Regions from separate parts of the Jeotgalibaca sp. PTS2502 genome, predicted to be linked through region 2. Evidence: predicted binding sites of a transcription regulator. Region 2 holds the regulator's gene; each other region holds the start of a gene.

Region 1 (4,806 bases), 360 kb from region 2:
TGTAGTCAATGACTTGTTCTGTCGGGTCAAAACCTTCAAACGAGTTAAAATCATTGTGTTCACCCTTACTAATATACAGTTCAAGTCCATTTCCTTTAGGCAGCACCTGGAATGTAATGGCATCTGTTTCTTGAAATTGATTTTCGACATCGACTTCTTCCAAAATACTATAAAAGAAACTTTCAATTTGTTTTTGATTACCTAAGAGATCTAAAAAAGTAATGCCACGTTCTTCTAAATCTTCATTTTCAATCAAAACACGAATGGTATTCTCATTAACATTTTCCATTTCCATAATGCCACACCTCTTTTCCTTGTTCTTATTGTACACTAATAGCTAGTGAAAGAGAATGAATTCATCTCTTTTTATATCTAGCTGTACAAATTAAAATTATACAATAAGCGCTGAGCTTTTGCAATGAAGCTGCTTACTTTAAGAAAGTCTTGATGATGTCTGCTCTAACTAAGCATCAAAAAGGGAACCTAGGTGTAGGTCCCCTTTTTCGACTATTGGATTAGTTTTTATTATCAAATAAAGTTGTATTTTTAACGTCTTCAATGGTTTGTGTTCCAGCTAATTGCATCACACGTTTGAAATCTTTTTCAAAGTATTCAAGAACAGAGCGAACACCTTTCCAACCACCTAGAGCTAGTCCGTAAAGAACCGGACGACCAATGGCAACAATATCAGCACCACTTGCTAGTGCTTTAAAAATATGTTCGCCACGACGGATACCACTATCAAAGACGATTGGCACCCGACCCGCAACTGCTTTAGAAATACCTTCTAATGTTTCAAATGAACCTGGTGCACCATCTAATTGACGACCACCATGGTTAGAAACCCAAATTCCATCAGCCCCAGCGCCGATTGCCATCAAGGCATCATCTGGTGATTGAATCCCTTTAACAAAGACAGGTAATCCAGAGTATTCTTTCAAGAACTTCACATCATCACGATTAATTTTTTGCTTCGACTGTGAATAGATGTTATTTAATGACATATTTTTACCCGATCCTGTTAAGTAACGAGAAACGATTGGCATACCGAATGGGTAAACAAATTTGTTACGGATATCTGTCTCACGGTTACCACTTAATGTTGCATCAGCTGTTAAGATAATGGCAGTTGCACCATCTGCTTTTGCTTCATCAATAATATTTTTGTTAAACTCGTCATCTTTACTCATATAGATTTGGAACCAACGTGGACCCCCATTTAATCCTTCTTCAATTTCTTCAAACTTAGCACCTGAATAAGCACTAATCGACATAATTGTTCCAAATTCTGATACACCTTTTGCAGTTCCTGCTTCTTTTGTTTCATGGGCTAAACCATGAGCAGCGATTGGGGCCATAATGAATGGTACTTTAATATCATGTCCTAAAATTGATGTTGATGGATCTGGATTTTCAACATCTGCTAATACACGCGGCACAATCCCCTTGTTATTCCAAGCGTTTGTATTTTGTCTTAATGTATATTCATCACCTGATCCACCAGAGATATAGCCAAATCCTCCTGCAGGAACAACCTCACGTGCGCGATCTTCCAATTCATATGTATTAACGACTTCAATATCTTGCACAACAGTTGGCGCTTCATATTTAATTGTTTGTTCGATTGTCATAATTAATTCCTCCATTTTTAAACGTTATTATATGTTATCCAAAAATAAGTTGAATGAGGGGTTGGGCAAATGGTGCTAAAACAACAACCACAATCCCCGTTACTACGATTGACAAGCCCGACATAGCACCTTGAACTTCTCCAATTTCAATGGCTTTAGCCGTTCCCATAGCATGTGCTGATGATCCAAAGGCTACACCTTGTGCAACAGAATCTGTTACCTTTGTTAAGCGAAACAAGGCTGGTCCAATAACTGCCCCAACGATTCCCGTGAAGACAACGACTGCTACAGTTAGGGAAACGATACCACCTATCGATTCAGATACCCCTACAGCGATGGCTGTCGTAATTGACTTTGGAAATAAAGTAGATATCATTTCAACATCAAACTTAAACAGTAAGCCGAATCCGATAATCATTAGCGTATGAATAACGATACCAGATACAATTCCACTTAAAATAGCAACATAGTTTTTCTTTAAGTAAATAAAGTTCTTTTCCAACTTAATTGCTAGAGCAACAGTTGCTGGTGTTACAAAGATTGAAATGAGAGAACCACCTGAATGATAGGTTTCATAAGAAATATTCGTAATCAACAATAAGGCAATAATGACGACAATTGAAAACAGCAAGGGATTAAACAAGGGTATCGGCCACTTTTTATGTAGCTGAGCTGCAATTAAGTAAAAACCGGCCGTCAAACTCACCCATAGATAAGGACTCGCTAACAAAGCATCAAACATTAGCGTCACTCCCTTCTTGAAGCTGCTGATTTTTTTTATCTGTGACAGCTTTAATCTTTTGAACGAGACTACCAACGAACCACATCATAATTGCAGTAGTCACCACCATAGTGATCAATAACTGATACCATACGTCAGCTAAAACATCGAAGTTAGTCATTAATCCTACACCAGCTGGAACAAAGAAAATCGCCATGTTATCCGTTAACCAAGTCCCTACCTCGTCTACTTTCTCCATTTTTAGCCACTTAAAATGAAGGGCTATAAATAGTAATACCATCCCTATCACACTGCCTGGAATCGCAACAACACTTGCAATGGTTTTAGAAACAAGTTCACCTATCAGTGAAAAGAGAAAAATCCAAAATAATTGCTTAATAATTTTCACAACAATCTCTCCATATCTTGTATGACAACTTTATTTTGTAAACGTTTTTCTTCACACATTTATCTTAGCATGGTGCTTATAAATTGTCTCATATCACTTCTTTATGATATGATAAATAAAACTTATATCTTACCGCACTCTTATATATAATGCTTATGTTAATAAAATCACAAAAGGAAGATTACTTTGAATTTACAAGACTTAATCTATTTTCATCACCTATCCGAAAGTCTCAGTTTTACAGCAACCGCTGATTATTTTTATATTTCACAGCCGTCCATATCAATGGCATTAAAACGTTTAGAAACTGAATTAGACACTATTTTAATTGACAGAAGAAAAACTTTGAAGCGGATGGAATTAACAGCTAGCGGTCAACTATTATATAAAAACGCTGAAACGATTCTTGAAATTGTTGAGCAAACAAAAAAACAAATCAAAGATATCAAAATGGAAGCTGTCTATTTTGGTTTTTTACCTACGATTGGCGGCCACTTTTTGCCACAAATTTTACCAAAAATAAGTCGGTTTACTCCCTCTTTAAAATTTGTTGAGGAAGAAAGCTCAGACGTCATGTTGAAATTAATTCTACAAGAAAAGGTCCCCATTGCCATTCTTGGACACCAGACACCGTTTATTGTGCAAAAAAAAATCAAGCAATTACTCTTGCGCGAGGAAGAGATGAGCTTGTGGGTATCATCCAACCATCCTTTGGCTAATCGAGAGATTGTTTCTGCAACAGATATTAACGACCAAGTCTTTATTTCCCTTTCAGAAGGTTACACTCATCAACGTATTTTTGAAAAATGGACGCAAGCCAACCACATAAAAGAACCTAATATCGTTTATGCAAAAGAAATTAAAACCGTACAATCAATCGCTGCATCAACTCACATGATTGCGTTTATGTCTGAGATCCTACTAGATGACCGTAAAGGTTTAGTGAAAGTAACATTGAAAGATGCGCCTAAATTTTATGTGAGTCTCGTTATTAATATTGAGGCTAAACACTCCCTAATTCAACAGCAATTCAACGATGCACTAATGGCTGTGATTCAAGAAGACTTTATGATTCACCCTTAATAAAATAAGAAAAGCGGACAAGTCCGCCTTGGCCTATGAAAAAATAGGAAATTTGACCCTGAATTGTCAGGAGACTTCACGCTTCAGCGGGTTAGTCGAATGATATGCGTTAGCGAGCAGCGAAGCGCGCAATGGGGCAAATTTATCTTTTTTTCACTAGGCCAGGACTTGGGAGCTAGACATTGATGGCTGAACTTATAATCCCCTAGTCTAAAAACAAAACCATGACCGACTTAACGGACATGGTTTTTATGCTTTATTTAGTAGAAGTTTGCCAACTCTTGGGCTTTTCTCAATTCAATTGCACGTACCTCACGAGGTAAGAAACGACGAATCTCATCTTCGTTATAGCCCACTTGTAATCTTTTTTCATCCAAAATAATTGGACGTCGCAACAGACCAGGATTCTCTTGAATTAACGTAAACAAAGTATTTAACGGTAAATCGTCAAGATCCACGTTCATTTCTTGGAATGCTTTCGAACGTGTAGAAATAATTTCTTCTGTTCCCTCTTCTGTCATTTTTAAGATACCTTTGATCTCAATTTCTGACAAGGGTTCAGAAAAGATATTTCGTTCAGTGTAAGGAATGTTATTTTCCTCTAACCATGCTCGTGCTTTACGACATGACGTGCAGCTTGGTGAAGTATATAGAGTAACCATAAGTGGATCTCCCCTTTCATATTAAGCGATTGCTCATCTAGTCAAACCAATATGCTTTATGACTATTATTATACAATAAGAATTATCATATTACTACTCATTTTGTAAACTTTTTTCTTTTTTTTGTCAAACATCGTTCATAATTGCTTTTATTTTTTTTTTGATTACCCTAAGAACATTGTTATACCAACGACAATAAATAATTTGAAACGTTTTTAAAAAAATCTAATTAGAATGGTTATAATTAAGGCATTTGAAAGAACATTTAGAGAAATAACTGCTCACTTAACTAAAATACGT
Region 2 (4,806 bases):
ACTTCTAATGCTTCTAGTTCTGACTCAGTACTTTCGATGACGCGCGATAGTTTGCGTTCCAACTTAGCCCGTTCTTTATTGGATTGGTAATCTTTTTTCTTCGTATCGGTTTGAGTAGTCGTTGCTAACTCTGCTGCTGCTTCATCGAGAAGCAGTTGGGCGAGCGCAGCTTCTTCTTGTTTCTTCTCGACGTAATAATCGTAATCGCCTAAATAGAGCTTACTACCATCTTCAGATAATTCTAAAATACTCGTTGCAATCCGGTTAATGAAGTAGCGGTCATGCGATACGAATAATAGGGTACCATCGTATTCAATCAAGGCATTTTCCAATACTTCTTTACTGTCGATGTCCAAGTGGTTGGTTGGCTCATCTAGCATCAAAACATTATTCTTTTCCAAGGCTAACTTACACAAAGATAGTCGAGCTCGTTCGCCTCCGCTTAGAGAATAAATGGTTTTGTCAACATCTTCACCGCTAAAGAGGAAGCTTCCTAAAATACTCCTAATTGCTGTTTCATTCATAGTTGGATGCAGATCCCAAATTTCAGAAAGAACGGTTTTATTTTCCGTTAAGTTTTTTTGTTCTTGGTCATAATAGCCGATTTCTAAGTTAGACCCATAATGGATGTCTCCTTTGATAAGTGGTAGTTCCTTGTTAATACTTTTAAGGAGAGTTGACTTACCAATCCCATTTGGTCCGACAATTCCAATGGCTTGATGTTTGCGCAAGTCCATATGAATAGGGGCAGAGAGAATCGTGCTATCATAGCCAATGGCGCCATTTTCTAGAATCATGACGACATTGCCGCTTTCCTTTTCAATGTCAAACGAAAAGCGAGCAGATTTCTCGTCACCTTTTGGTTTTTCGAGTCGAGTCATTTTATCAAGGCGCTTGCGTCGGCTCTGTGCCATTTTAGTAGTTGATGCACGAACTAAATTACGAGCAATATAGTCTTCTAATTTAGCAATTTCGCCTTGTTGTTTTTCGAATTGTTTCATTTCTTGCTCTAATCGGGCTGCTTTTTCTTTTAAGTAAAAGGAATAGTTGCCTTTGTAATAATGGATGCGATTGCGGCTAATTTCATAGACACTGGTAGCGACTTTATCTAAAAAGTAACGGTCATGAGATACGATAAGCAAGGTGCCACGATAAGCGATTAGGTAGTTTTCTAACCAAGCTAATGTATCAATGTCCAAATGGTTAGTTGGCTCGTCCAAAATAAGTAAATCATTTTTTTCGAGTAGGATTTTTGCAAGTGCTAAGCGTGTCTTTTGACCGCCGGAGAGTTGCGAAACAGGTCGTTGGTGGTCTTCCTCGTAAAAACGGAAGCCATGTAGAACGGAACGGATTTCTGACTCGTAGCCGTAAGCATTTTTTTCTTGGATTTCTTGCTGCAAACTATCATAACGTTTTAGAGCAGCTTCAAAGGCTATAGTGTCTTGCATCAACGTTTCATCGGTTAAGGCATGGGCTGCTTCTTCAGCTTCTTTCGTTAGTTTAATAATGGGTTCGAAGACCGACAGCATTTCTTCCCAAATAGTGTTGTCGGAATCAACTGTACTGTATTGGTCTAAGTAACCAATATGGAGATCTTTTTTCTTGGCAATCTTGCCTTCGTCGGTGGGTTCAAAACCAGCTAGTATTTTTAATAAAGTCGATTTACCAGCACCGTTACGGCCGACCAAGGCAATTCTCTCTTGGTCTTGAATGGTAATTTGAATATTTTCAAATAGGACTGCTGAACCGAAGTGACGCGCAAGATTTTGGCCTTGCAATAATATCATAGGTGTATCCTCTTTCTCTATATAATGGTCGTTAAATTGTCAAATAAGAACATGCCATTTCATTTTATCATAGAATTTTAACAAGAGATAGGAACATTAATTGAAAAGCCAATGATTGTGAATAATGTCGCTACTTTTATTTAAAGCTTATGAAAATAAGGGAAACAAAGAATTTTTTTCACAAAAAGATACAAATTAGAGAAAAATACTAGATATTTCACAATGTGGTGCTATAATGTCATTATGTATTAGATTGCTAAGATTATGTGATTATTCTTTTTTATATAGATTTAAAACGTTATGCTGAAAGGGAGCGTTGTAATGTCAACAGAAATACCAAGAGCAACTGCCAGACGGTTGCCAATTTATCACCGTTATTTGAGATATCTGCATAACGCAGGAAAAGCAAGAATTTCATCAAATGAATTAAGTGAAGCTGTCAAGGTGGACAGTGCGACTATCCGTCGTGACTTCTCTTATTTCGGTGCTTTAGGAAAAAGAGGATACGGTTATGATGTGGAGTACCTACTTGATTTCTTCAGCAAAACATTAAATCAAGACCGATTAACAAACGTTGCTCTTATCGGAGTAGGTAATTTAGGTCATGCTTTATTAAATTACAACTTCCACTTGAGCAATAATGTGCGCATCAGTTGTGCTTTTGATGTGAACGAAGAAATTGTTGGCAAAATCGTTAGTGGTGTTCCTGTTTATGATATGTCTGAAATGATTGAACAACTACGCATCCAACAAATCGATGTTGCCATTTTAACAGTCCCTCAAAATGTTGCTCAAAAAGCGACTAATGATTTAACTGAGGCTGGTGTAAAAGGTATCATGAACTTTACTCCGATTCGATTATCAGTTCCAGATGATGTTCGTATTCAAAATGTTGACTTAACGAATGAATTGCAAACATTGATTTATTTCTTAGATAATAATATTTCCTAAATAAAAAACAGTTAAGCCGCGGCTTAACTGTTTTTTATTTAGGATCGATATTTTCCTTGATTTTAAAATACGTATCAAGCATTCTAACGCCGTTAACAATATTATTTGTAGCGAATAGAATACTTAGAATAGCTAAAAAGCCCCAGCCTGATGTGTTGACACTATCAACGGCAAAGTAGACAAATAGCAAACCAAAAACAAATTTCATACCGATTTGGATGAGAATATCTTTTAAAGTCATGAGATTCCTTTCTAAACAAACATAAATAATAAGCGGTTATTGAAACAGCTCAGGGAAATAAAGAGGTAAGCTGGCATAAGCATTCATTAAAGCATGTGCCATGATAGGGGTAAAGATATTATTGGTTTTAAAGTATAAATAGCAAAACCATAATCCTAAAGACCCGTAAACAAGCATATGCCCATCAAAGTGGATAAAGGCGAACAACAATGAGCTGATGACAGCTGATCCGACAATTCCGACACTTGATGAAGAGAGTTGGGCAAAAATCGCTTTTCTAAAGACAAATTCTTCCATGATTGGTGCAAATAAAACAATCATAAAAATTAAGAAAGGATAGTCACTAGCGGTGTCTAACAAGGTTTGTGTATTGACCGATTCAGAAGAGACGTTAAAGACAGCCATTTCAATTAGAGACGTTACAATTTGAAGTACAATTGAGCCGACAAATCCAATTAATCCCCATAACACAATCTTTTTGGTAGGTGCAGATGGTTTATCCGTTAGTTCTGTTGAAGGAGTCCATTCCTTAGTTCGGTTGAGTAAAATCATCCCCATTGTTCCTAAAAAGGCAAATAAAATGGTTAAATTCAAACTCATTTCAATTTGACGATTTTCTGGGAATAAAAACATTAAGGGAAGGGGTAATAGCTGAGCAGCGATGTAAACAAAAATAATTTTAGTCGCTGTAGAAAGTTTCTTTTTCATAAATCTTACCTTTCTGTTAAGGTTAAAAAGCAAGGATGCTTTTTCTTCAATAACGTGAAGTTTAAAGTCTATATGAAAGTATATCACAATTTTAAAAAAAAATAATAGTTTTGTCTTGCATTCACTAGTAGATTTGATTAATATAGAGTCATAGATTAGCACTCTTTGGGTGAGAGTGCTAATTCAAATGATAGATTATGGAGGGATATTTGTGTTAAAACCATTAGGAAACCGCGTTATCATTGAAGTTGCTCAAGAAGAGGAGCAAACAGTCGGAGGGCTGGTGTTACCATCTTCAGCACAAGAAAAATCACAAACGGGTATTGTGATTGCAACGGGCGAAGGAAGAGTAACTGACAACGGTACAAAGATTGACATGGTTGTTAAAGAAGGGGACCGTGTTCTTTTTGAGAAATATTCCGGTACCGAAATTAAATACCAAGGCAAAGATTATCTCGTTATTAAAGAAACAGATGTCGTTGCAATTATTGACTAATTAAATTGATGAGGTGAATAGAATAATGGCTAAAGATATTAAATTTTCTGAAGACGCTCGTGCAGCCTTACTAAGAGGCGTTGATATACTGGCAAATACAGTAAAAGTAACACTTGGACCAAAAGGACGTAACGTTGTTTTAGAGAAAGCATACGGTTCGCCGCTAATTACAAATGATGGTGTTACCATTGCTAAAGAAGTTGAATTAGAAGACCACTTTGAAAATATGGGTGCTAAACTTGTTTCTGAAGTTGCCTCTAAAACAAATGATATTGCTGGAGATGGAACAACAACAGCAACTGTATTAACGCAAGCCATCGTGCGCGAAGGATTGAAAAACGTGACTGCCGGCGCAAACCCAGTTGGTATTCGTCGTGGTATTGAATTAGCAACAAAAGAAGCTGTTGCTGGACTAGCAGAAATTTCTCAAACGGTTAACTCAAAAGAATCAATTGCTCAAGTAGCTGCTGTTTCTTCAGGTTCTCGTGAAGTAGGGGAATTAATTGCTGAAGCAATGGAAAGAGTAGGTAACGACGGCGTTATCACTATCGAAGAGTCAAAAGGAATTGAAACAGAATTAGATGTTGTTGAAGGTATGCAATTTGATCGTGGATACTTGTCAC
Region 3 (4,806 bases), 750 kb from region 2:
GGATGAAGAGCCATTGGTATTACCAGCTCGTTATCCCAATTTATTAGTTAATGGGACAACTGGGATTTCAGCAGGTTATGCGACCGATATCCCACCTCATAATTTGGGTGAGATTGTTGATGCTACAACTTATTTAATTGACCATCCCAATGCGAGTTTAGATAAGCTGATGACCTTTGTTAAGGGACCAGACTTTCCAACAGGAGCGATTATTCAAGGGATAGATGGTTTAAAATCGGCTTACAAAACCGGAAAAGGGAAAGTGGTTGTACGTTCAAAGACAACAATAGAGTCTCTAAGAGGCGGTAAGCAACAAATCGTCATCAATGAAATTCCTTATGAAGTTAACAAAGCCCAGTTAGTGAAGAAAATGGACGAAATCCGTATCAATCGTAAAATTGAAGGGATTGCTGAAGTTCGTGACGAAACTGACCGTACAGGCTTACAGATTGTTGTTGAACTGAAGAAAGATGTTAATGCAGAGGGGATTTTAAATTACCTTTTCAAAAATACTGATCTTCAAGTAAACTACAACTTCAATATGGTTGCTATTGATGAACTGATGCCAAAGCAAGTTGGATTAAGTGATAGTTTAAACGCCTATATTAAACACCAAAAGGAAGTTATTAGCAGACGTACACGCTACAATCTGAAAAAAGCAGAAACACGCTTGCATATTGTAGATGCTTTGATTAAGGTTATTTCCGTTTTGGATGAAGTGATTCAATTGATTCGTAATTCGAGTGACAAACGCGACGCTAAAAACAACTTAATTGATGCTTATCAATTTTCAGAAGCTCAGGCAGAAGCGATTGTATCCTTGCAGCTATACCGGTTAACCAATACAGATATTGTTGCATTACAAAATGAACGATTAGACTTAAGCGAATTAATTGCATCATACAATAGTATTTTAAAAAATGAGCAAACATTATTACGTGTGATGAAAAATGAATTAAATGAGGTTAAGAAAAAATACGCAACGCCAAGACTGTCTGTGGTTGAAGAAGAAATTGAAGAAATTAAGATTGAAACAGAGGTTTTAATTCCTGAAGAAGAAGTGTTTGTGGTTTTAACCCAAGAAGGTTATTATAAACGAACCACTTTACGATCATTCGCTGCAAGCGAACGAGATGATATTGGACTTCGTGAAGGTGATCAACCTTTGTTAATTGAAAAAGCATCAACCTTGGATGCTATTGTGATTTTCACTAGCAAGGGCGATTACATGCATTTTCCAATTCATGAATTGCCTGAATTAAAATGGAAAGACATGGGGCATCACTTATCGCAAAGTATCCCATTCTCGAGTAATGAAGAAATTATCGCCGCTAAAATTACTCGTCACGCTGAACCGTTAACTGATAAACAAACGGTTGTCTTCATGACAAAGGAAGGTATGATGAAACGGTCACTGCTATCTGATTATCAAAGTTTTAGAGGCTATAAACGAAAGAAAACAACAGCGATTAAACTAAAAACAGAAACAGATAGTGTCACAAATATTTATTTTGTTGATGAAACAAATACATCTTATGAAGTATTGTTGATTACAAACGGCGGATTTAGCTTACGTTACGTACTCGACGAAGTATCACCAACGGGCTTACGAACAAGTGGTGTTAAAGCTATTAACCTAAAGGCAAATGACTATGTTGTCGGTGGTGCAGTCTTTGAACTAGACAATGAAAAGTATCCAATCCTAATTTTGACGCAACGTGGCAATGCTAAACGTTTTAGAACTGGAGAAATCCCTCGTTTAGGAAGAGCAAAACGCGGCTTAATGTTGATTAAAGAATTAAAGGCTAACCCACACCGAATTATCTTCGTCGATGCGGGAACAGATGCTAACAGTTTATATGCCCTTCGGACAACGAGAGGGCAAGATAAAGAAGTCTATAGCAAGTCTATTCCATTTACAGCTCGCTACACTAATGGTAGTGCTCTTCTTGTAGAACGAGATGAAGGCAACATTTTTACGATTAAAAAAATACATGACCTTTCACAATTAGAAGAATAAAGTAACACAAATTAGTACAGAAACAGACTGTTGTATAATACAGTCTGTTTCTTTTTTAAAAAAAAATTGTCTAAAAGGTGAATAAAACACGATGTTTGACGTTTGATAAAACGCTGTTAAATCAATGTTTTATCGGGTTTCTTCACACGTTTAAAATAAATAAAATAAAAAGCTTGAAAAGTGTTGCACAATCATTTTAACGTGTTATAATAATGGCATAAAGTGTGTTACATAAATCACAATAAGCTATTTAAAATAGGGGGCAATACAAATGGAACAATGGCAAGGCTTTAAAGGTAAAACATGGAAAGAAGAAGTTGATGTTCGTGACTTTATTCAACAAAACTATACACCTTACGTAGATGGCGCTGACTTCTTAGAGGGTCCAACAGAAGCTACTAACTCGCTATGGGCACAAGTTATGGATTTAACAAAACAAGAGCGCGATGCTGGTGGCGTTCTAGACATGGATACAAAAATTGTATCAACGATTACATCTCATGGTCCTGGTTACTTAAACAAAGACAAAGAAAAAGTTGTCGGTGTTCAAACTGACGAACCATTTAAACGCTCATTGCAACCATTTGGTGGTATTCGTATGAGTGAGCAATCAGCAGAAGCTTACGGTTATGAAATTGATGCTGAAGTATCTAAAATTTTCCGTGACTACAGAAAAACACATAATCAAGGTGTATTCGATGCTTACACACCAGAAATGCGTGCAGCACGTTCAAATAAAGTTATTACAGGTTTGCCAGATGCTTATGGACGTGGCCGTATTATCGGAGACTACCGTCGTGTAGCACTATATGGTGTTGACTTCTTAATGCAAGAAAAACTAAAAGATTATGCAGTGGTAGGAAACGGTACAATGTCAGAAGATATTATCCGTCTACGTGAAGAAATGAGCGAGCAATACCGTGCATTGAAACAATTAAAAGAACTTGGAAATATTTATGGTTTTGATATTTCAAGACCTGCTGAAACAGCACAGGAAGCGTTCCAATGGTTATACCTTGGTTATCTAGCAGCTGTAAAACAACAAAATGGTGCAGCTATGTCTCTAGGACGTGTATCAACATTCTTAGACATCTACATTCAACGTGATCTTGAGAATGGTACATTGACTGAAATCGAAGCACAAGAAATTGTTGACCACTTTGTCATGAAATTACGTTTGGTTAAATTTGCACGTACACCTGATTACAACGAATTATTCTCAGGAGACCCAACATGGGTAACAGAGTCAATTGGTGGTATGGGTGAAGATGGTCGTACATTAGTGACAAAGAGTAGCTTCCGTTTCTTGCAAACACTTAAAAATATGGGAACAGCTCCAGAACCAAACTTGACTGTATTATGGTCAACGCATTTGCCTGAAGCATTCAAAAAATTCTGTGCTCATATTTCGATTGAAACAAGCTCAATCCAATACGAAAATGATGATGTGATGCGTCTAGAGTGGGGCGATGATTACGGTATTGCATGTTGTGTGTCAGCTATGCGTATTGGTAAACAAATGCAATTCTTTGGTGCTCGTGCCAACTTAGCGAAAACACTTCTATATGCGATTAACGGTGGTGTAGATGAAGTAACTAAGAAACAAGTTGGTCCTAAATACCAACCAATTACATCTGAATACTTAGACTACGATGAAGTAATGGAGAAATATGACTTAATGAATGAATGGGTTGCAGGATTGTACCTCAATACATTGAATGTTATTCATTATATGCATGACAAATATAGCTATGAAGATCTAGAAATGGCGCTTCATGATACACATATCGTTCGTACAATGGCAACAGGTATTGCTGGCTTCTCTGTAGCGATTGACTCATTATCAGCTATTAAACATGCTAAAGTAAAAGTTATTCGTGATGAAGATGGTATCGCAGTAGATTTCGAAATCGAAGGCGACTATCCAAAATATGGTAATAATGATGACCGTGCTGATGATATTGGTATTTGGTTATTGAAAGACTTCATGAGTAAAGTGAAGAAACACAAAACTTACCGTGATGCAAAACATACAACATCAATTTTAACGATTACATCAAATGTTGTTTACGGTAAGAGTACAGGAGCAACACCAGATGGACGTAAAGCGGGTGTCCCATTTGCGCCAGGAGCGAACCCATTACACGGTAGAGATACACATGGTGCTCTAGCAAGTTTATCATCAGTTGCTAAAATCCCTTACCAATACTCATTAGATGGTATCTCAAATACATTCTCAATCGTTCCAAAAGCACTAGGACGTGAGGCTGATATTCAAGAAGAAAACTTAGCAAGTATGTTAGATGGTTACGCACGTAAAGGTGGTCACCACTTGAACGTTAACGTATTTAACCGTGATACTTTACTAGATGCTATGGAGCATCCAGAAAACTACCCACAATTAACCATTCGTGTATCAGGTTACGCTGTTAACTTTATTAAATTAACACGTGAACAACAATTGGACGTTATTAACCGTACAATGCACGAAAGCATGTAAGACCAATCGGATGCGGATGAGTCAATGATTCATCCGTTTTCCATCAAAGGGAGAGAGCCCCTTATCTCTCTTTTTGATGGGAAAGAAGCAAAGAGAAAAGGAGTTATGACGATGACTAACGCACTAACAGGATTTGTTCACTCAACTGAAAGTTTCGGATCGGTTGACGGACCTGGTATTCGTTTTATTGTTTTTATGCAAGGTTGTCGCATGCGATGCGAATTTTGCCATAATCCAGATACATGGAATATGGGTGGCGGAAATGAAATGACAACAGATGACGTAT

Evidence for each region. The regulator Rex, encoded in region 2, represses fermentation and respiration genes when NADH is low (regulators of the CRP and FNR family bind a similar motif). The targets are predictions, from matches to a motif close to TTGTGAANTANTTCACAA.
Region 1: BW721_RS05255 (CidA/LrgA family protein) is a predicted target of Rex. The motif match lies at 2,917-2,934, and genes of this name have one in related genera.
Region 3: pflB (formate C-acetyltransferase) is a predicted target of Rex. The motif match lies at 2,245-2,262, and genes of this name have one in related genera.

The regions. Positions count from the first base shown of each region.
Region 1 is NZ_CP019433.1:1,072,688-1,077,493, forward strand. It holds gene BW721_RS05240 (adaptor protein MecA) at 1-295, opposite strand, end outside; gene BW721_RS05245 (lactate oxidase) at 516-1,631, opposite strand; gene BW721_RS05250 (LrgB family protein) at 1,666-2,373, opposite strand; gene BW721_RS05255 (CidA/LrgA family protein) at 2,366-2,761, opposite strand; gene BW721_RS05260 (LysR family transcriptional regulator) at 2,948-3,844, shown strand; gene spxA (transcriptional regulator SpxA) at 4,105-4,506, opposite strand.
Region 2 is NZ_CP019433.1:1,435,392-1,440,197, reverse strand. It holds gene BW721_RS07010 (ABC-F family ATP-binding cassette domain-containing protein) at 1-1,787, opposite strand, end outside; gene BW721_RS07005 (redox-sensing transcriptional repressor Rex) at 2,109-2,738, shown strand; gene BW721_RS07000 (YdiK family protein) at 2,773-2,979, opposite strand; gene BW721_RS06995 (CPBP family intramembrane glutamic endopeptidase) at 3,016-3,687, opposite strand; gene groES (co-chaperone GroES) at 3,899-4,183, shown strand; gene groL (chaperonin GroEL) at 4,209-4,806, shown strand, end outside.
Region 3 is NZ_CP019433.1:684,854-689,659, reverse strand. It holds gene parC (DNA topoisomerase IV subunit A) at 1-2,020, shown strand, start outside; gene pflB (formate C-acetyltransferase) at 2,292-4,520, shown strand; gene pflA (pyruvate formate-lyase-activating protein) at 4,632-4,806, shown strand, end outside.